Regions from separate parts of the Tepidimonas sp. HKU78 genome, predicted to be linked through region 1. Evidence: predicted binding sites of a transcription regulator. Region 1 holds the regulator's gene; the other holds the start of a gene.

Region 1 (10,237 bases):
CCGCTGGCGCGATTGCTCGACGTGCGCTGGGTCATCGGCCTGCGCAATCCCGGTCACACCGTGGCCAAGCTGCTCGACCCGGGCGAAGGCCTGCGTGTCGTGAACTACACCCACCCCGAGTACGGGGCCTTGCTGACGCAGTTCCTGCAGGCCACCGCCGCCCACGCGATGCTGCTGCGGGGCACCGAAGGCGAGCCCTTCGCCGACCCGCGCCGCACACCGCGCATGGACGTCTTTCTGTCCGGGCGGCGTCTCAGTGCATGGTCGGTGCCGGCGAAAGACGGGGTGCTGGACAGTATTCCCCCTTTGCCCGCAAGCCGCGATGCGCGTGCCACGGCGGCGTATATCCAAGACGTCCTCGATGGGCGTATGCCCGCACCGGATCCGCTGAGGCAGCAGGTGTGGGCGCTGCAACGGGCGGTGCAGTCGTTTTGTCAACCCGAGGAGTCAGGCCATGCAGCCACACACAGTCCATGAGAAGCCGACAGTCTTTCTGGTGGGGGCGGGTCCGGGCGACCCGGAGTTGCTCACGGTCAAAGCGGTCAAGGCGATCGCACAGGCCACGGTGTTGTTGGTCGATGACTTGGTGGGCCGGGGTGTGCTGGCATACGCTCAACCCGGAGCGCGCCAGATTTATGTCGGCAAGCGTGGCGGATGTGCGTCCACGCCGCAGCACTTCATCGAGCAGCTGATGATCCGTGAGGCGCGCCGCGGAGAGCGCGTCGTTCGCCTCAAGGGAGGCGATCCGTTTATCTTCGGCCGCGGCGGCGAGGAGGCGGAGCGCTTGCGTGCTGCAGGGCTGCAGGTCGAGGTCGTCAGTGGCATCACGGCGGGCTTGGCTGCGACGACCAGCCTTGGCGTGCCCTGGACGCATCGCGCCCATGCGCACGGTGTGGTGTTGGTCACGGGACATGCGCACCCAGGCAGTTCGGGGCCGGATTGGCGTTCGTTGGCGAAAACCTGCGTGTCAGCCCGCTTGACGTTGGTGATTTACATGGGAGTGGCGTTGGCGCGCTGCTTACAAGAGGAGCTGTTGGCCGGGGGCTTGCCCGCCGACACACCGGTTGGCGTGATACAACACGCCTCGTTGCCCCAGCAGCGCCACGTCGTGACCACACTCGACGCCCTGGCCCTGGCGATCGAGCGCGAGTGCCTGGGCAGCCCGGCCGTGATCATTGTGGGCGACGTGTTGCGTGGCTTGCCGACCGCCCAATCCTGCCTATCCGAGAAAGGCCAAGCCCTGGCATAGCACGCTTGCGCAAAAAAAGAACCCCGACCTAAAGGGCCGGGGTTGCAAGCCTTATGCTGTCACACACAAAGGCACCCGCTCAGGGAGGAAAAGCGGGGAGCCGCAAACGGCTCAAGCGAAACTTTACCACAAACTGACGAGCTGGGTGTTCGGAAAGTCGCAAAAAAGTGACAGCGCCTCTCAGGTCTCGTCGTTTTGAGCAGTTTTGCGGTTTCTGGGCTGCAGGTCGAAGCGCAGCAACCGGCACTCGATCGGCCCGTTGAACAGCGGCACGCGCCGGCTGGCCTGCAGGCGCAGCCGGCGTGGCAGTTCGCGGTCGGGCGTGAGCACCCAGGCGGTCCAGCCGCCGAAGTGGGTCTTCCAGTGCGCGGCCAGCCGCTCGTAGAAGACGTCCGCTCCCAAGCCGCCGACCACGCCGGCGGCTTCTATGCGTTCTCCATACGGGGGATTGAGCAACAGCACGCCAGGCCACGGGCTAGGGGGCAGGCGTTGCAGGGCGTCGCCGCCGCGGAACTCGACCGCTGCGCCGACACCGGCACGTTCGGCATTGCGGCGGGCGAAATCGACCATGCGGAAGGAGACGTCGCTGCCGTAGGCGATGGCCGGTCCGCCGGTGGGCCAGCGCCGCTCGGCGGCGCGCGCCTGCTCGCGCAGCGCGGCCCAGCGCGCCGCGTCGTGTGGCAGCAGCCGCTCGAAGGCGAAGCGCCGCTGACGCCCCGGTGCCTGCCGCAGCGCGATCTGCGCGGCCTCGATGACCAGCGTGCCGCTGCCGCAGCAGGGGTCGAACAGCGGCACCGGCGCGCCGTCGGCGTCGGTGCCGGTCCACCCGGTGGCGGCAATCATCGCGGCCGCCAGCGTCTCTTTCAGCGGCGCGTCGCCCTTGTCGGTGCGCCAGCCGCGCTTGAACAATGGCTCGCCGCTGGTGTCGAGCGACAGCGTCAACGTGTCGGCGCTCAGGTGGGCATACACGCGCACATCGGGTTGGGCCGTGTCGACGCTGGGGCGCGCGCCGCGGCGTGCGCGCAGGCGGTCGCAGACGGCGTCCTTGATGCGCAGCCCCGCAAAGTGCAGGCTGCGCAGCGGACTGCGCTGGGCTGTGACTTCGACCTTGATCGTATGCCGTGGCGTGAACCAGTCTTCCCAGGCGATTTCGGCAGCCGCGCCGTAGAGGTCGTCTTCGCTGCGGTACGGGCCCTCCCATAGGCGCAGCAGCACGCGCTGGGCGATGCGGCTGTGCAGGTTCAGGCGCAGCACGGTATCCCAGTCGCCGCGCAGGCCGACACCCGCGCGGCCCAAGGTCAAGGCGTGGTCGGGCACGGCGCACAGGCGCTGCACTTCGGTGGCCAAAAACGGGGGACAGCCGCCCGCGCAGGGCAGAAAGAGGTCGACGGTGGACATGGTCAGGCGTGGCGGGTCTTGCGCAGGGTGGCCGTGGGGATGCGCAGCGCCTCGCGGTATTTGGCGACGGTGCGGCGCGCGCACTCGATGCCCTGTTCGCGCAGCAAGTCGGCGATCTGGCCGTCGCTGAGCGGCTGGCGGGGATCTTCGGCGGCGATGAGTTGTTTGATGAGGGCGCGCACGGCGGTGCTGGAGGCGTTGCCGCCGGCGTCCGTGGCCAAGCTGGAGCCAAAAAAATATTTCAGCTCGTAAGTGCCGAAAGGGGTGGCCATGTACTTGGCGTTGGTGACGCGGCTGATGGTCGATTCGTGCAGGCCCAGCTCGTCGGCGATGTCACGCAGCACCAATGGTCGCATGCCGACCTCCCCGTGCAGAAAAAAGTTGCGCTGTCGCTCGACGATGGCGCGCGCCACGCGCAGGATGGTGTCGAAGCGCTGCTGCAGGTTTTTGATGAACCAGCGCGCTTCTTGCAACCGTTGTTGCAGATCGCCACTGCGGTGCTGGCGCAGGGCCTGGGCATAGATATCGGTCACGCGCAGGCGCGGAAGCACCGCGGGGTTGAGTTGGACGTCGAACTGCGTGCCGCGCACGGTGACGATCACATCGGGGACGATCACTTGCCGTTCGGCGTCGGCGAAGCGGCGCCCGGGCTTGGGTTCAAGGCGCGACAGCAGCGCAAGCGCCGCGCGCACGGTTTCCTCGTCCAGCCCGGTTGCCTGGCCCAGCCGCCGCACGTCGCGGCGCGCGATCCACTCCAGCGGCTGCCCGCACAGCGCGTCGGCCGCGCGGGCCGTGGGGGTGTTGGGCAGTTCGCCGATTTGCAAGCGTAGGCACTCGGCCAGGTCGCGCGCGCCCACGCCCGCGGGCTCCATGTGCTGCAGCCAGCCGAGGGCGCGGCGCAGCAGCGAGGCGATCTCGTCGCGCCGCTCGGCATCGACCGACTCGCCGGCGGCCTGGCACTGCTGGCACAAAGCGTCCGTCAGCTGCTCGAGCGAATCGGGCAAATAGCCGTCGTCGTCGAGCGACTCGATCAAAAAAAACAGCGCGGCGCGTTCGTCGTCGCTGAGGTGCAGTGCCAGGGCTTGCCGGTGCAGGTGGTCGGCCAGCCGCTCGGGCGGATGGGCCAGTTGACGGGTGAGCTGCCGCTCGTCGTCGTCGCCGTCTGCGCCGCGCTCGACGCCGGGACCTTCCCAACACCACTCCGCCGGTGACTCGTCGGCAGTGGGCCCATCGTCGGCCGCCCAGCCCCCGGCGTCTTCGTCCAGTCGAGCCCCCCACTCGGTCTGCGCCAGCGCCGCCTCGCCGTCGAAGACGGCCATGGTATCGGGCGGCTCTGCATCGTCGATCTCGGGGGGCGACGTCGCCGTGTCCGTCACCGCCTCGGGGCTGGGGTCGGTGTCTTCTTCCGCACGTTCGAGAAAAGGGTTGTCGGCCAGCGCCTGTTCGATCTCCTGCGCCAGCTCCAGCGTCGACAGCTGCAGCAGCCGGATCGATTGCTGCAGTTGCGGTGTCAGGTTCAGGTGCTGCGCGGTGCGCAGCGTCAGGCCCGCTTTCATGGCACGCTACAGGCGGAAATGCTCGCCGAGGTAGACGCGGCGTACCTCGGCGTCATCCACGATGTCGGCGGGCGTGCCGTGTGCGAGCACCCGACCCTCGCTGATGATGTAGGCGTGGTCGCAGATGCCCAGCGTCTCGCGCACATTGTGGTCGGTGATCAGCACCCCGATGCCGCGTGCCTTAAGAAACCCGATGATGCGCTGGATCTCGATGACGGCGATCGGATCGACACCCGCGAACGGCTCATCGAGCAGGATGAAGCGCGGGTTGGTGGCCAGCGTGCGCGCGATCTCGACGCGGCGCCGCTCGCCGCCCGACAGCGCGGGCGCCGGCGCATCGCGTAGGTGGTCGACGTGCAGCTCTTGCAGCAGGCGATCGAGTCGCTCGCGCAGCACCGGTTCGGCCAGGGGACGGCCGGCTTCGTCGTGTTGCAGCTCCAGCACCGCGCGCACGTTTTGCTCGACCGTGAGTTTGCGAAAGATCGATGCCTCCTGCGGCAGGTAGCCCAACCCCAGGCGCGCGCGCCGGTGGATGGGCAAGTTTTCTGCCGGTTGGTCGTCGATCCACAGCCGCCCGGCATCGGCACGCACCAGGCCGACGATCATGTAAAACGACGTGGTTTTGCCCGCCCCGTTGGGGCCCAGCAATCCCACCACCTCGCCCCCGCGCACCTGCAGCGACACATCGTGCACCACGGTGCGGCGGCCGTAGCGCTTGTGCAGCCCTTGCGCGCGCAGGCAGCGCGCGTTTGGCGCCGATTCGCTCACGGGCGGCGCTCCAGGCGGTCGCTGGGGGCCAGCGCCGGGGGGGGCAGGTCCGGCGCGGGCTGCGTGGCGGCCGGGTCGGCCTTGGACGGGGTGAGCAGCGCCCGCACTCGAGCGCCTGCGCTGGCACCCGCGCGATCGCCATCGACCGAGAAGGTCTGCGCCCGATTGTCATAGACGATGACGGCGCCGCTCGCGCGGTCGGTCAGCACCGTGCCACGGTAGCGGCGCAGCTCGGCCTGGCCGCGCAACGTCACCCGATCGGCCTGCCCATCGTAGTCGATGCGCTCGGCCTCGCCCTCGATGTACTCGTCGAGTCCGTCGCGCTTTTGTCGATAAAACGCACGCTGTGTTGCGTCACCGGTGACGGTGCCGAACTGGTGGCCTTGCGCGTCCTGCCGCACCTCCAGCCGCTGGCCGCGGATGCGGATCGTGCCTTTGGTCACGACCACGCGTCCGGTGAACACACTGGTCTGCCGGCCTTCGTCGTAGCGCAGGGCGTCGGCTTCGACGTTCATCGGCGCGTCGCGATCGGCGCGCTCGGCGTGGGCCCATAGAGGCAGGCCCATGACGGCGGCGGTGAACAAAGCGGCGGTCAACCGCAGGGGTCGAATGGCAGCGGGCACGGATTTTGCTCCTTGCGGTGCGCCGATTGTGCCACGATTGCCCGCGGCCGCCACCCCGGGGGGCGAGTGGCGTCAGGCCTGACGCACGCGCGCGATCAGGGCGTCGGCCACCACCAGCGTGCGCGCCGCCTGCCCGGGGACGAGGAAGCGCCCGGCGATCCCCAGCGACGGCGTGGCGTCGACCTCGTAGGCGTCTTGCAGCTGCAGCGCGCGCTTGACCTTGCCGCTGACGCCAAACGACTGATACGTCTGCGTAAAGGTCTGACGATCCAGCCCCTGCTTGGCGGCCCAGGCCGCGACCGCGTCGAGCGAGTTGAAACGCTCGCGCTCCTCGTGCACGGCCTTGAAGGCTTTTTCGTGCAGGTCGCCCAGGCGGCCCATGGCCTCCAGCGTGTAATACAGCCGCTGCATGGGCTCGAACGCCGCGTTGAACCCGACAGGCACGCGCCGCACCACGACTTCCTTGGGCAGCTTGCGCATCCACTCGGTCATCAGCGGCTCGAAGCGGTAACAGTGGATGCAGCTGTAGGCGAAGAATTCGAGCACCTCGACCTGGCCGGGGCCGGTGTCCACCGGTGCCGGTTTGGACAGGCGGCGATAGTCCGTGCCCTCGCGCAGGTTGGCCTGTGCCAACGCGGCGGGCAGGGTAGTGGTGGCGGCTAGGCCGACGAGGCAAGCGTGAAACTGACGGCGGTGCATGGTGAGTGGCCCGTAGGGTGACGAACGAAAGTGACGACCAACGACTCCGATGCGGCGTGGGGTGCGCAGGTTCCCAACGGAGGTCAGCGCTGCACGCGCACGAGCGCCGTTTCGATCTGCTGGCCGCGCAGGCGTTCTTGCATCAGCTCGGCGTCGACCTTGTTGTCGAACGGCCCCAGCCGCACGCGGTACACGCGTTGCCCGGCCTGCTCGCGTTCGCTGACCTTGGCGCTAAACCCCTGCAGCGCCAGCCGCGCGCGTTGGGCTTCGGCCTCTTCGGCCTGGCGAAACGCGCCCACTTGCACGTAGTACTGGAACGGGTCGGCTGCGGCGGGCTGGTTCTCGCTGCCTGGGCTGGCGGGGGCGGTGGGCGTGGCACGCTGGCGGATCAGCTCGGCGATGGGGTCGCCTGCCGGGGCTTTGCCCTCCCCGGCAGGTGCGGGCGCGCTCGCGGCGGTGTCGGGTGCGGCCGCGGGTGCCTCGGCCGCGGGGGCAGCGGCAGGGGGTGCCGTGCGCGACAGCCCGGCGTTCGGGTTCCAATGGCGCAGCCGCTCGGCTTCGGTCTCGGGCTGCATCGGTTTGCGCTGCACCCCGCGATCCACCAGCGGGATAGGCACTTTGGTGACGTACACCGCCACGGCCAGCGCCGCACCGATGCCGACCAGCAGCCCCAGCACGAAGCCAAGTAACGTGCCCCCAGACTGCGGGGCTGCGGCGAGAGAACGAGATCGGATACGGGTCGTCGCCATGGATGGGCACTCCGAAAGACGCACGCCGCTCACATCGAGGTCGGCGCGCTCACGCCGAGCACGCGCAGCCCGCTGCGCAGCACCTGGGCCGTGGCGGCCACCAGCGCCAGCCGCGCCAGCCGCACCGCTTCATCGTCGACCAGGATACGCTCCGCATCGTAATAGCTGTGATAGGCCGACGCCAGCTCACGCAGGTAGAACGTGACGTCGTGCGGCGCGAAATCGGCAGCCGCCGCGCGCAGCACGTCCGGGAAGCGAGCCAGTTGCAGCATCAGCGCCTGCGCGGCCGGGGTATCGAGCGGCGTTAGATCGGCGTCGCGCAGCCGCGCCGGGTCGCCGCCCCATTGCGCCAGCACCGAGCAGATGCGCGCGTGCGCGTACTGCACGTAGTACACGGGGTTGTCGTTGTTTTGCTGGATCGCCAGATCCACATCGAAGGTGTACTCGGTGTCGGGCTTGCGCGACAGCAAAAAGAACCGCACCGCGTCCTTGCTCGTCCACTCGATCAGGTCGCGCAGCGTGACGTAGCTGCCCGCGCGCTTGGAGATCTTGACCTCTTGCCCGCCGCGCACCACGCGCACCATGGTGTGCAGCACGTAGTCGGGGTAGCCCTTCGGGATACCCAACCCCACCGCCTGCAGTCCGGCGCGCACGCGCGCGATGGTGCCGTGGTGGTCCGTGCCCTGGATGTTGATGACCTTGGTAAAGCCGCGTTCCCACTTGGTGATGTGGTAGGCCACGTCCGGCACGAAGTAGGTGTAGGTGCCGTCGGACTTGCGCATCACGCGGTCTTTGTCGTCGCCGTACTCGGTCGTGCGCAGCCACAGCGCGCCGTCTTTTTCGTAGGTTTTGCCGGCGTCGATCAGGCGTTGCACGGTTTGGGCGACGCGCCCCGAGCTGTACAGGCTCGACTCGAGGTAGAACTGGTCGAAGCGCACGTCGAATGCGCGCAGGTCCAAGTCCTGCTCGCGGCGCAAATAAGCCACGGCAAACTGGCGGATGCCGTCCAGGTCTTCGACGTCGCCGCTGGCGGTCACGGTGCGGTCATCGGCTTCGACGGTTTTGCGCGCCAGAAAGTCGTCCGCGATGTCCTGGATGTAGTCACCGTTGTAGGCGGCCTCGGGCCAGCCCGCATCGCCGGGTTTGAGGCCGCGCGCGCGCAGCTGCACCGAGCGCGCCAGTGTCTCGATCTGCACGCCGGCGTCGTTGTAGTAGAACTCGCGGTGCACCTGCCAGCCTTGGGTCTCGAACAGGTTGCAGATCGCGTCGCCCAGCGCGGCCTGGCGGCCGTGGCCGACGTGCAGGGGGCCGGTCGGGTTGGCGCTGACGAATTCGACCAGCACGCGCTGCCCGTGGGGCGGCTGGTGGCCGTAGCGGTCGCCCGCGGCCAGCACCTCGCGCACCACCTGCTGCTTGGCGCGCGGGTGCAGGCGCAGGTTGATGAAGCCGGGCCCGGCGATCTCCAGCGCCGCCACCCAGCGCTGAAACGCCGGTTGGGCCTGCAGCCGCTGCAGCAGCGTCTGTGCCACGTCGCGCGGTGGCTTGCCCAGCGGCTTGGCCAGTTGCAGCGCGGCGGTGATGGCCAGGTCGCCGTGCGCCGCTACCTTGGGTTGCTCGAAGGCGGCGCGCGCCCCCGCGCCGGGGTGCAGCGCTTGCAGCTCGGTGGCCAGCGCCTCCAGCAAATCATGTTTGACGGATTGCATGGCGGCAATTGTAGGCGGCGGTCGCCGCCACCCCGGCCACGCCGGCCGTGTCGGTGCGCACTCGGGCCGGTGTGCGCGTGCGCGACGCCGGCGGGCGGTCGCGCAACGGCGCAGTCGCCCCTTCAGCGCCGCGCGCGGCGCTGCGCGGCCAGCACGCACAGCAGGTCGCAGGCCACGTGGGCCGCGGCCAGCGCCGTGATGTCGGCGTGGTCGTAGGGTGGTGCCACCTCCACCACGTCCATGCCGATCAGGTGCAGCGGCACCAGCCCGCGTACGATGTGCAGCGCCTGCGCGCTGCTCAAGCCGCCCGCGACCGGCGTGCCGGTGCCGGGCGCGTGCGCCGGATCCAGGCAGTCGATGTCGAATGTCAGGTACGCCGGGCGATCCCCGACGATGCGCAGCACCTGCTGCAGCGCCCAGTCGGCACCGCGCGCGTGCACCGTGGGCGCATCGAGCACGTGCACGCCCATGAAGTCGTCGTTCCAGGTACGAATGCCGACCTGAACCGAGTGCGCGGGGTCGATCAGGCCCTCGCGCACGGCCTTGAAAAACATCGTGCCGTGGTTGAGCGACTCGGGGCTGTCGTCCGGCCAGGTGTCGCAGTGCGCGTCGAAGTGGATGAGCGCCAGCGGTGCACCGAACCGCTCGGCGTGCGCCTGCAGCAGCGGGTAGGTGATGTAGTGGTCACCGCCGAAGGTGAGCATGCGCGCGCCGCTGGCCAGGATGCGACGCGCATGGTCGCGGATCGCGCCTGGTATCGTGAGCGGGTTGTGGGGGTCGAGCCAGCAGTCGCCAGCGTCCACCACCGCCAATGTCTCGAAGGGGTCGAACCCCCAGGGAAACGGCTTGAGTTCGGCCAATTGCACGCTGGCGGCGCGGATGGCGGCGGGCCCCAGGCGTGCGCCAGGCCGATAAGTGGTGGCGATGTCCAGCGGCACGCCGCTGACGACGACGTCTGCGCCCGTCAGGTCGCGCGTGTACGTGCGGCGCATGAAGCTCAGCACGCCGGCGTAGGTCATCTCGGGCCAGCTGCCGTGCAGCGTGGGGCGGCGGATGGCGCCGTCGCCAGCGGGCGGCGCCTCGGGGATCGGGGGGCTCATGGCGCGATTGTGGCAGGGCCGACCGGTGGTGACGCGTGATGTCGTCAGGTGGGTGACGGCGTCCAGGCGTGCGCGCGCAGGTCGTCCAGTGACACGAAGGCCAGCGCCCGCTCATGGCAGCTCTCCAGGATCACTGGCGGTGCCACGCCGGCGTCCAGCGCCTCTTTCCAGCGCAGCGCGCACAGGCACCAGCGGTCTCCCGGTTTGAGGCCAGGGAAGCGCCACTCGGGCCTCGGCGTGACGAGGTCGTTGCCGCGCTGTAGCGAAAACGCCAGGAACTCCGCGGTCACCTTGGCGCAGATGACGTGCGAGCCGACGTCGTGGGCGGCGGTGTGGTAACAGCCGTCGCGGAAATAGCCGGTCAGCGGGTCGTAGGAGCAGGCGCGCAGCGG
Region 2 (10,237 bases), 1.3 Mb from region 1:
TCCTCTGTCGCGGCTAGGACATCACTTCATGAGCTTGAAAGCCCAGACGGAACCGCCTTGCTCCAAGAAATTGACCTTTTTAGCCACCTCGCCGCCCCACAGCGGCACCGCCCCTCCCCAGCCGGAGACGACGGCGATGTACTGTTCACCATCCTGCGTCCAGGTGATCGGAGGCGCGACGATGCCGGAGCCTGTCTGGAACTGCCAGACCACCTTGCCGGTCTTGGCGTCCGCGGCCTTCAGGTAGCCCTCGGGCGTGCCCCAGAACACCAGGTCGCCTGTGGTCAGCACGCCACCCCAGAGCGGAGCCTCGTTCTTGACTTCCCACTCAACCTTGCCGGTCTTCGGATCGATGGCACGCAAAGAGCCGATGTGGTCGTCGAACAGCGGCTTGATGGTGAAGCCGGCGCCCAGGTAGGCCGCGCCCTTCTTGTAGGTGACGGGCTCGTTCCAGATTTCCATGCCCCATTCGTTGGTGGGCACGTAGAACAGACCAGTTTTGGGGCTGTAGGCCATGGGCATCTGGTTCTTGCCACCCAGGAAGCCCGGCGCGGTGAATACGGCCTTACCCTTGGTTCCGTCGCCACCAGCAGCAGTCGGGTCACCCGGGCGGTTTTCCGGCACAAAGTTCGGACGGCCAGTCTTGAGATCGATGCCGGTGGCCCAGGTGACCTTCTTCACGAAGGGGAAGGCATTGAGAAGCTTGCCAGTTTCAGCGTCGTTCACATAGAAGAAACCGTTGCGGTCGGCCTTGGCACCGACGCGCCTGCCGTCCATATCAAAGATCACAAACTCGTTGACGCCGTCGTAGTCCCAGCCATCGTTCGGCGTAGACTGGTAGTGCCATTTGATCTGGCCGGTTTTCACGTCGATGGCCACGGTAGAGGCAGAGTACAGGTTGTCACCCTTGCGCACATGGCTGTTCCACGGGCCAGGATTACCGGTACCGAAGTAGGCCAGACCGGTCTTGGGATCGTAGGTGCCGCCCAACCAGGTGGCCGCACCGCCTGTCTTCCACGTCTCGCCCGGCCAGGTGGCGTTGGTAGTGCCGGTGATGCCGTTCTCCTTCTTGTTGCCGTCCTTGTCCCAGACATAACCCATGTGGCCCTCGACTACTGGACGGGACCAGACCATTTTGCCGGTACGAGGGTCGCGCGCTTCCACGCGGCCGACCACGCCAAATTCGCCGCCGGAAACACCCGTCAGCAGCAGGCCATCGGCGATCAGTGGCGCAGCGGTGTAGCTGTAGCCCGCAGTATAGTCATCGATTTTCTCGCGCCAGACCACCCTGCCGGTGTTCTGGTCCAACGCCACCAGCTGCGCGTCCAGCGTGCCGAAGATGACAAGGTTGTCGTACAGCGCGGCGCCGCGGTTGATCACGTCGCAGCACGGCATGATGCCCTCAGGCAGGCGGTGTTCGTACTTCCAAAGCTTCTTGCCGGTTTTGCTATCCAATGCGTAAATGCGCGAGTAGGACGCGGTGACGAACATCTTGCCGTTGTACACCAATGGCTGGCTCTGCTGTCCGCGCTGCTTTTCACCGCCAAAGGACATCGACCACACCGGCACCAGGCGATGGACGTTCTTGGTGTTGATGCCGTTGAGTGGCGAGTGGCGCTGGCCTTGCGTGCCCAAGCCCCAGGTCAGAACGTCGTCGGGGGTGGCCGCGTCGTTGGCGATCATGGCGTCGGTCACGCCCTGGGCGCTGACGTGCGCCGCGGTTGCCATGACCATGAGGCTCATTAGGATGCGTTTCACTGTCGGTCTCCTGCTCATTGAAGGGTTAATGGCGTTTCAGCAGTGGGTGCCGCTGGACCGCTCTGGTGGCTCCGCCCCGCCGGTCTCACCTGCGTGCACATCACGTGAGACCTAGTGCAACTTCTGTGCCAGCGCTCGCAGGGCTTCGTGCCTAGGGTTATCACCGACGATTGACTATTGGGAAGCGCCCCGAAAACCCCGGGGAATGCGTCAAGCACGCAACGGGGCCGGGACAGCGCTGTGACACTGTTCAAAAATGTCTCACTTGGCGGAGGCCTCCATGACACGTTGCTCGTAACGGGGGTACCACTGTGTTAGCGTGCGCTGCAGTTCGGCCGGCTGCGCCGCCCACTTCGCGAAACGCTCGGGCACGGGCGTATCCAGCACCTCGCCAAGATCCAGCCCGCGCTCCGCCGACGTTTGCATCAGCGTAGTCAGCCACTGTAGCCAGTCGCGCGTCTGCCGCACGCCGACCGTCCCCTCATGCACCGGACCATGGCTGGGCACCACCGTCTTGGCGCGGCCGCTGGTCAGCAACTGCTCGAGCGTGTCCAGACTCGCCAGCCAGGCTGCGAACTGGGCGTGCGGCGTGGTCGGTACGCGCTCGGCAAACACCAAACCGCCCGCGAAGAGCACGCCGGTGCTCGTGTCGAGGATGACCAGGTCATCGCTGGTGTGGCCACTCAAGCGCATTAGCTCCAGCTGGTGACGGCCCATTTGCAGGGTCTGCGGCAAGCTCCGGGGATCGATAGCCTGCCGCGAGGGAGTCGATTCAGTACCGCGCATCCAGTCCCCACAAAGCCGGTAAAGGTTGTTGGCGTAGCCATTCCCCTCGGCGCGCGAGCCTGCAATGGTGCCGCTCAGCGCCTCGGTCGGCCGGTCGGCCCAAGCCTGGTGGCCGAAGTAATAGTCGGGATGCAGGTTCAGCTGAAACACTTTACGCACCGGCGCTCGGGTGATCTGTTCGATGGCGCGCCGCTGCTGCTCGCCGTACAGACGAGACGGCCCCGTGTTGATCACGACCACGCCTTCTCCGGTATCGATGAAAGCGGTGTTGATGATGTTGCAACCGTTGGCCCGCGAAAAGTCAGCTACATCCCCTTCGATCACCCAGGTGTCGGGTGCGATCTGGCGGGGCTTTAGGTCGTAATCGAGCCGGGCCAGGTCGGGCTTGGAGACAAAGGGGGGTCCTGGGGCAACCGACTGTGCCAATGCTGCGGTTGCGGCCAGCGTCCACAGTGCAGCTTCGAAAAGGCGCCTCATGCCCTCACCTCCGCGTCAATGCGGTTGCCGTTATTGTCACGACCGATAAGTCGAAAAACCGTCGGCGAGGTCAGGGGCAGCTCAAAGGTCATCAACGGGTTTTCCGACACCGGCTCATGCAGTGCGATGCGCCACCATGCCCGGCCGCCGGGGTCCAGCAGCTCCATCTGCTCGATGTAGAAAGCCGGAATGCCTGCGACCAGCCCGGTGTCCATGGGATGCATCACCCGCAGGCGCAGGCGGCGGCTGCCCTCGATGACGTTGTTGAAAAAGCGCGCCTGAACCTGGCCCAGGGTACGGCTCCACGAACCGTCGGTGCGGGTGATACCCGGCACCGTGCAGCCACCGCCGGCGGCCTGCACCCAGGTGCTGCCCACGTGCCACTGGTCGTCTCGCGTTTGCACGAAGGCACGCACCGGCGAGGCCTGCTCCAGGCGGATGCGGAAGGCCAGCAGGGGCAGCGCACGCAGTGGCTCATAGTCCAGCACCTGGCGTACCGGGTTCCGGTCCACCGCGACGCGGATGCGCGCCACGCCGCCGCCCACGCTGGCCAGGCCGCGCGCGTCCACCAACAGCGGTACGTTCATCGCATCCTCGGCGAAAGCCGGTCCTTTGACGATTACCGCGTCGGTGAAGCGGGCAACGACTTTACCGATGGTCTCCTCGCGCAGACTGGGGTATTGCATCGAGCCCAGCGGATCGCCGCCGGTGTGGTCTTCCTGTGCCCAGGCCGGTATGGCGATTAAGGCCGCGGCCTTCATCCATTGGCGTCTCGTGTTCATCGCTGCTGCCCCCGTTTCAACCACCCGGCTTCTTACGTATCCAGCCCCGTTGCGGGTCATAGCCCCACAGGGCCAGGCCAAAGAAAACCGCCGTGCAGCCCAGCACCACCGCCCAGGCCGCGCTGTTGAATTGCCCGTACATGGCAAAACGCATGGCTTCTACCGCGTGGGTAAAGGGGTTGACCTGAGCCAGCTTCAACAGCCACCAGGCGCCGGACTCTTCGAGCTTCCACAACGGGTATAGTGCGGGGCTGATGAAGAACATCGGGAAGATCACGAAGTTCATGGTGCCGGCGAAGTTCTCCAGCTGCTTGACGTAGACCGAAAGCACCAGCCCGACCGAGGCCAGCATGACCGCACCGCACACCATGGCCAATAACAGGGCTGGCAGGTGCGCCACCGCGACGTCCACGCCAAAGGCCCCGGCAATACCGAGGAACACCACCATCTGCAGCACCGACAGCGCCGTACCCGCCAGCAGCTTGAAGGCTAGAAGCCAGCCGCGAGGCAGCGGCGCCGTCAGCAAAAGGCGCATCACACCCATCTCGCGGTCGTAAACCATGGACAGCGAACTCTGCATGCCGTTGAAAAGGGCCACCATGCCCAGCAAGCCCGGTACCATGTAGACTTTGTATTCGATGTACGTCTCGTACGGCGGGACGATGGCCACACCGAACACATTGTGAAAGCCGGCCGAGAACACCACAAACCACAGCAGCGGCCGCACCAGAGCAGAGCCAAGACGTGAGGGCTGACGCACAAAGCGCGCGATCTCGCGACCCACCACCGCGCGCAGCGCGCGCAGCAGGTGCGGCAGCAGGGCGGGAGTCGGGTCAGCGGTGTTCAGGGTCGCTGCTTGCATGCGCTCTCCGCCTCATCCACCCCAAGGGTGTCCAGGACATCTTTCGGGTGCAGCACGCCATCGAGTGGCGCCACGCCGATCACGCCATCCACATGGCTCAGAAAAATCGGCTGGCGCAGTTGGCCGTCCCAAGTGCGAAAACTCAGGCGCGGCCCCTTGAAGCCGTCCAACCCCAGCGAACCACCGCGCAGAGCCTTGAGCTGCTGAGCTACAGGCGCCTTAGGCAGTTCCAACAATACGGTCGCCACCGCGCGGCCAGCGATCCAAGCAGCCCAGTCGTGACCGGTCATCGGGCGCTGAGCGGACTTGGCGAAACGGCGTGAGAGCTGCGGGCCACCGTTACGCTCCCACTGGGGGTGCCAAGGCACGGCTACCAGTCCAGCAGCCCCAACCACCGGGCGCGGCAGCTGCGTAGCATAGGGAACGGTACGGGCGAACTCGCCATCGCTGTCGAGCACAACGACCACCTCGTACTCGAGGTCGGCGCCAGTGAGTAAGCGCACATTGCCCAAATCGCGCTCGCGCGGGTCGCCGGTCGGCTTGAACGATTTGAGCGAAACGGTGCGGATGCCATAGCGCTTGGCCGCTCGGTTGAAGGCGTCAAGCTGCAGCGCGTCGCCCGACAGCGGGCCCCGCAACACCAGCGCCTTGCGCCAGTTATGGGCAGCTAAATACTGCGCCAGCGCGTCGCTGAGCATGGCACGGCTCGGATAGGTATGCAGAAGGTAAGGTGCGCAGTGCGGGCCGCGCAGCGCGTCGTCGTCGGCTGCCACATTGAACACGATGGCCCCGCCCAGCACAGTTGGGACCGCCTGCACCAGCGCGCGCATCTCGGCAGCGGGCAGGTCGGCCACAATGTACTGCACCTTGGCTGCTTTGAGATCAGCCAGCGCCTTGCTCAGCGCGGCGCTGCTCGGCAGTACGATGTCTTTCACTTCTAGAGCGATACCAGCGGCGTCCAGCTCGAAAGCCGAGTCCTCTGCCGCCAGCCGTACACCGTCGATGGCGCGTCCCGTGGGGTGACCCGGATACGCCTTTTCTATGCGGCGCGGCGCGTGTCGCGGGTCCCCCTCGAGTGAGATCACGGCAAGCGTGACCTTGGTGACCGCCAACGCTGGCAGCACCGCCGCAAGCGCCAATATGCCCAAAAGGGCGCGCAGAGCTGCGGTCAGCCAACGTGTCATTTGGCGACAAGGACTGAGTGCGGCACCCGGCCAGCGGGCACAGTCTTGACGGCCTTTGCCGACGCCACGTTGATTAGCGTCATGTCATCTGAGAGACCATTGACCACGAACAGCGTCTTGCCGTCCGGCGAGAAATCGAGACCCCATGGCCGCTTGCCTACCAGCACCAGATTCTTCACCGCCTTGGTGGCCACGTCCACTTCGGCCACGTGGTTGGCGCGGCCCAGGCCAACCCACACGCGCTTGCCGTCGGGACTGACTGCCATGCCAACGGGTGTGATGTCTGCAGCACGCATGCCCTTGACCTCAAACTTGATCTTCTGCTTTTCAGTATGGGTCGTGATGTCGACCACGCTCACCGAAGCGTCCAGCTCGTTGGTGACCCACAGCTCGCTGATATCAGCCAACAGGACAAAGCGGCGCGGGCGCTTGCCGACCTTGATGTTCTTCGTCACCTTCTTCGTGCCCAAGTCGATCACGTGGACCATATTGGCTACCTCAGAGGTCACGTAGGCCGTCTTGCCATCGGGGGCGATCAGCACGCCCTCGGGCTCGCCGCCGGTTTTTACCTCGAACAACGCTTTCTTGCTGGCGATATCGTACGCGCCTAACGCACCGTTGTCCTCAAGCGAGACATATGCGGTCTTGCCATCGGGACTCAGTCCGAACATTTCCGGGCTCTCGCCCAGCGGCACGGTGCCGGCCAGTCTGCCACCGGTCACGTCCACCACGCCCATGGCGTTGCTATCGCCGCAGATCACGTAGATCTGCGAACCGTCGGTGCTGAACTTCATGTCACGCGGGCGCCTGCACACATCGATCGCACCCTGCCGCTCGCCTGCCGTATTGAACACATAGAGCTTGTTGTCCTTCTCGCTGGACACATAGACCTTGCTCTGCGCCCGCACGGGGCCTGCGGTCACTGCGGCAGCGACACACAGTGCTAGAAAAAGCGGACGAAGAGATCGTGCGGTGCAAAGGGCCATACGAAGCGTCTCCTAGAATGGTTGGCGGATCGTTTCTATTCAGCAATTTCGGTGCCAGTCCGCTGCAGGAATGGATATTGCGTATGACAACCAATAAAACACTCTGGTGCATGCAAAACGACCGGGTAAACCCTGAGACAACACGCTACCGTCATGGCCCGACAAAACACCACAGCCTGTTACTGCTCAATTGCGCAACACTCGAGTGTTACACGTCGACACTGGCTGAAGTGGAGTCTAGCCTTGGCTGCCACACCGATGGCCAATGCCCGGCTATCTTTTCCTGGTAAGCCAGTACAGGTGATCGTGCCCTGGCCAGCCGGCGGGCAGACCGACCTGACCATGCGCATCTTGGCCGAGGAGGCCGCGCCTTTACTGGGACAGCCGGTGGTCATCGTCAACAAGCCTGGCGCCGCGGGCACACTGGTGGTGCCCCTGCTCAAGGCCGCGGAACCCGACGGCCACACCATTGGCCAAGTGCCCATCACGGTCTACCGACACGCGCTGATGCATCATGTGGCCTGGGACCCGGTGAAGGACCTTGCACCGATAGCCCAGGTCTCAAGCGTGCACTTCGGCCTGCTGGTACCATCCAACAGCCCGTTCCGCTCTGTGGCTGACCTGATCGGCTGGGCTGTCCAGCACCCGGGCGAACTCATCCTGGGCTCCACTGGCATCGGCACCACGTCCCACCTGGCGATGGAAGAGATCCTAACCCAGCACAACGTGAAATACGTGCACGTTCCCTACAAAGGCACGGCCGATCAGATGCTCGCCATCGCCACCGGACAGATCATGGGTGGGGTCAACTCTTCGGGTTTTGCGCCTTGGGTGGAAAAGGGACAAGTGCGCTTGTTGGCAATATTCAGTGCCGCCCGCAACCCACGCTGGCCCGACGCGCCGACGATGCGCGAGCTGGGCTATCCGCAGGCGGTTTATACGTCCCCATGGGGACTCGCCGCACCGGCCGGCACGCCACCGTCGGTGATCCAGATACTACACGGTGTCTTTTATAAGGCCATGTTCAGTACCCGTCACATCGAAGCCCTGGCCCGCTTCGATCAGTCGCTGGATTACCTCAACACCCACGACTACCGCATGGCTGTGCTGGCCACCATTGAGCGCGAAAAAAAATTGCTCGCCCGTATGAACCTGCTGGCCGCTCCCGCCTCATGACCGCTCTCAGCTGTGACACGGTACTGCGCGCCGATAACCTGTACAAAGCCTACGACGGCAAACCCGCGCTCCAAAGCGTCAGCCTGCAACTGAGGGCCGGCGAACTGTTGGCCTTGCTGGGTCCAAATGGCGCAGGCAAATCGACCCTGCTGCAATTGCTCACTGGCTTGTTTACACCCGACCAGGGGACGATATGGGTGTTAGGCCACGATATTCGCCAGCACCCGGCGCGCGCGTTGGCGGGCTTAGGCGTGGTGTTTCAGCAGTGCGCGCTCGACCTCGACCTGACGGTGATGGCCAACCTGCTGTTTCACACAGACCTGCACGGTATGCCGCGTTCGGTGGCGCGCGAACGCATTTCGGCGCAGCTGTCAGCCATCGGCCTGCAGGATCAGGCCCGTGCGGTCGTGCGCAGCCTCTCCGGTGGCACGCGGCGCAAAGTGGAGCTGGCGCGCGCCCTGCTCCACCGCCCGCGCGTACTCCTGATGGACGAAGCCACCGTGGGACTGGACCCAGCCTCGCGTCAGCAGTTGCTGGGCACCGTTCAGCGTCTGTGCCGCGAGCAGGGCGTGGCCGTTTTATGGGCCACGCACCTGATCGAGGAAGTCAGGTGCGCCGACCGCCTGCTGCTGCTGCACCGAGGCACGGTGCGCTTTGACGGCGAGGTCACGGCCTTTACCGCGATGGCCGACGGGCCAGACTTCCAGACCGAGGCGCTAAAGGCGCTACAGCGACTCGAGGCCATGAAGCCGGCCGGCAAAGCGAACTCGCTCGGATAAGTCAAACCGGTTGATCATGCAGTGGGCGGCAGCGTAAGGAATCTAGGGGCAGCCGCTCGATTGCTCCGAGACAGCTTTCAACGCAAACGTGCCCACACCGCTCAGGCCTTGAATGAGGTTGCTCACGGCAGCGGGTGCAAGGCGCGTGAAGCGGCGTCGCTACGGAATACGATCGGGGTGTTCCGGCGCATGGGCGCGTCGCGGACAACGGCCACCACCTTTTCATGGTGAGCCGACTTGCTGCACACCGGGTCGGTTTCGGTCGCATCGCCAGTCAGCAAGAAGGCCTGGCAGCGGCAACCGCCGAAGTCCCTGTGGCGGTCATCGCAGTTGCGGCAGATCGGCTTCATCCAAGCGTCGCCACGGAAAGCATTGAAAGCATCGCTGCGATACCAGATGTCGGCGAGTGGCATATCCCTCACGTTTGGCAGATGAAGGCCCGGAAGATCGCGCGCGTTGTGGCAGGGCATAGCCAGCCCGTCAGGCGCAATCGAAAGAAACACCGCGCCCCAGCCGTTCATACAGGCCTTAGGGCGCTCTTCGAAATAGTCAGGCACAACGAAAAGCACACGGGTCTTGTGGCCTTCCGTCCTCTCGTTCTGCTCGGCGCGAAAGGCATTCACTTCGGCTTCGGCTTGCGCAAGTTCCTCACGCGTTGGCATGAGGTGGTAACGGTTGACCCAGGCCCATCCGTAGTATTGGGCGTTGGCCAGTTCAAGATACTCGGCTTCGAGCGCCACCGCCATGTCGATGATCTTTCGCACATGCGGCAGGTTGTGCCGGTGCAATACACAGTTCATCACCATGGGCCAGTCATGCGCCTTGATGAGTTTGGCGACGCGCTGCTTGAGATCGAAGGTTCTCGTGTGGCTGAGAAAGTCGTTCAGCTCCCTGGTGGAGTCCTGGAATGAAAGTTGAATATGATCCAGTCCCGCATCCTTGAGCCGCTGCGCTCGCGTTGGCGTAAGGCCCACCCCCGAGGTGATCAGGTTGGTGTAGTAGCCCAGGCGGTGCGCCTCTTGCACCAATTCCTCCAAGTCGTCGCGCAACAGCGGCTCACCCCCTGAAAAACCTAGCTGCGCGGCGCCAAGTTTGCGCGCCTGTGTGATCACGTCCACCCACTGAGCTGTCGATAGCTCGTCAGTGATCAACGCATGGCGCGTGGGGTTGTAACAGAACACGCAGTGCAGCGGACACTGGTAGGTCAACTCCGCCAGCAGCCACAGCGGCGGACCGGCCGGGGTCGGGTTTGCACTCAAGAGATCACTCGATCCAACCACGGCGTTTGCCCTCCTCCAGCAGGTTACGGACGTCCGCTTCAATGCCCTGTACGTGAAACGCGGCCTCCAGCTCAGCCACGATCGCGTCGATGGATTGCTCGCCGTTGCAGCGCTTTAGGATTTCAGCTGCACTCCGATTGAGCTGCACCATACCTTCCGGGTAGAGC

Evidence for each region. The regulator sigma-54, encoded in region 1, starts transcription at its own class of promoters, with help from an activator protein. The targets are predictions, from matches to a motif close to TGGCANGNAANCTGCTTT.
Region 2: ACPYIS_RS09875 (PQQ-dependent catabolism-associated beta-propeller protein) is a predicted target of sigma-54. The motif match lies at 6,875-6,892, and genes of this name have one in related genera.

Annotation. Positions count from the first base shown of each region.
Region 1 is NZ_CP187547.1:707,668-717,904, reverse strand. Features, by position in the region: gene ybiB (DNA-binding protein YbiB) at 1-477, shown strand, start outside; gene cobA (uroporphyrinogen-III C-methyltransferase) at 455-1,249, shown strand; gene ACPYIS_RS03540 (THUMP domain-containing class I SAM-dependent RNA methyltransferase) at 1,430-2,647, opposite strand; gene rpoN (RNA polymerase factor sigma-54) at 2,650-4,203, opposite strand; gene lptB (LPS export ABC transporter ATP-binding protein) at 4,210-4,971, opposite strand; gene lptA (lipopolysaccharide transport periplasmic protein LptA) at 4,968-5,537, opposite strand; gene ACPYIS_RS03520 (thiol:disulfide interchange protein DsbA/DsbL) at 5,667-6,293, opposite strand; gene ACPYIS_RS03515 (SPOR domain-containing protein) at 6,377-7,042, opposite strand; gene argS (arginine--tRNA ligase) at 7,072-8,745, opposite strand; gene speB (agmatinase) at 8,868-9,845, opposite strand; gene ACPYIS_RS03500 (DUF2237 family protein) at 9,890-10,237, opposite strand, start outside.
Region 2 is NZ_CP187547.1:1,975,307-1,985,543, reverse strand. Features, by position in the region: gene ACPYIS_RS09900 (PQQ-dependent methanol/ethanol family dehydrogenase) at 22-1,743, opposite strand; gene ACPYIS_RS09895 (quinoprotein relay system zinc metallohydrolase 1) at 2,020-3,021, opposite strand; gene ACPYIS_RS09890 (quinoprotein dehydrogenase-associated SoxYZ-like carrier) at 3,018-3,803, opposite strand; gene ACPYIS_RS09885 (ABC transporter permease) at 3,820-4,665, opposite strand; gene ACPYIS_RS09880 (branched-chain amino acid ABC transporter substrate-binding protein) at 4,647-5,849, opposite strand; gene ACPYIS_RS09875 (PQQ-dependent catabolism-associated beta-propeller protein) at 5,846-6,835, opposite strand; gene ACPYIS_RS09870 (tripartite tricarboxylate transporter substrate binding protein) at 7,094-8,011, shown strand; gene ACPYIS_RS09865 (ATP-binding cassette domain-containing protein) at 8,008-8,790, shown strand; gene pqqE (pyrroloquinoline quinone biosynthesis protein PqqE) at 8,913-10,049, opposite strand; gene pqqD (pyrroloquinoline quinone biosynthesis peptide chaperone PqqD) at 10,054-10,237, opposite strand, start outside.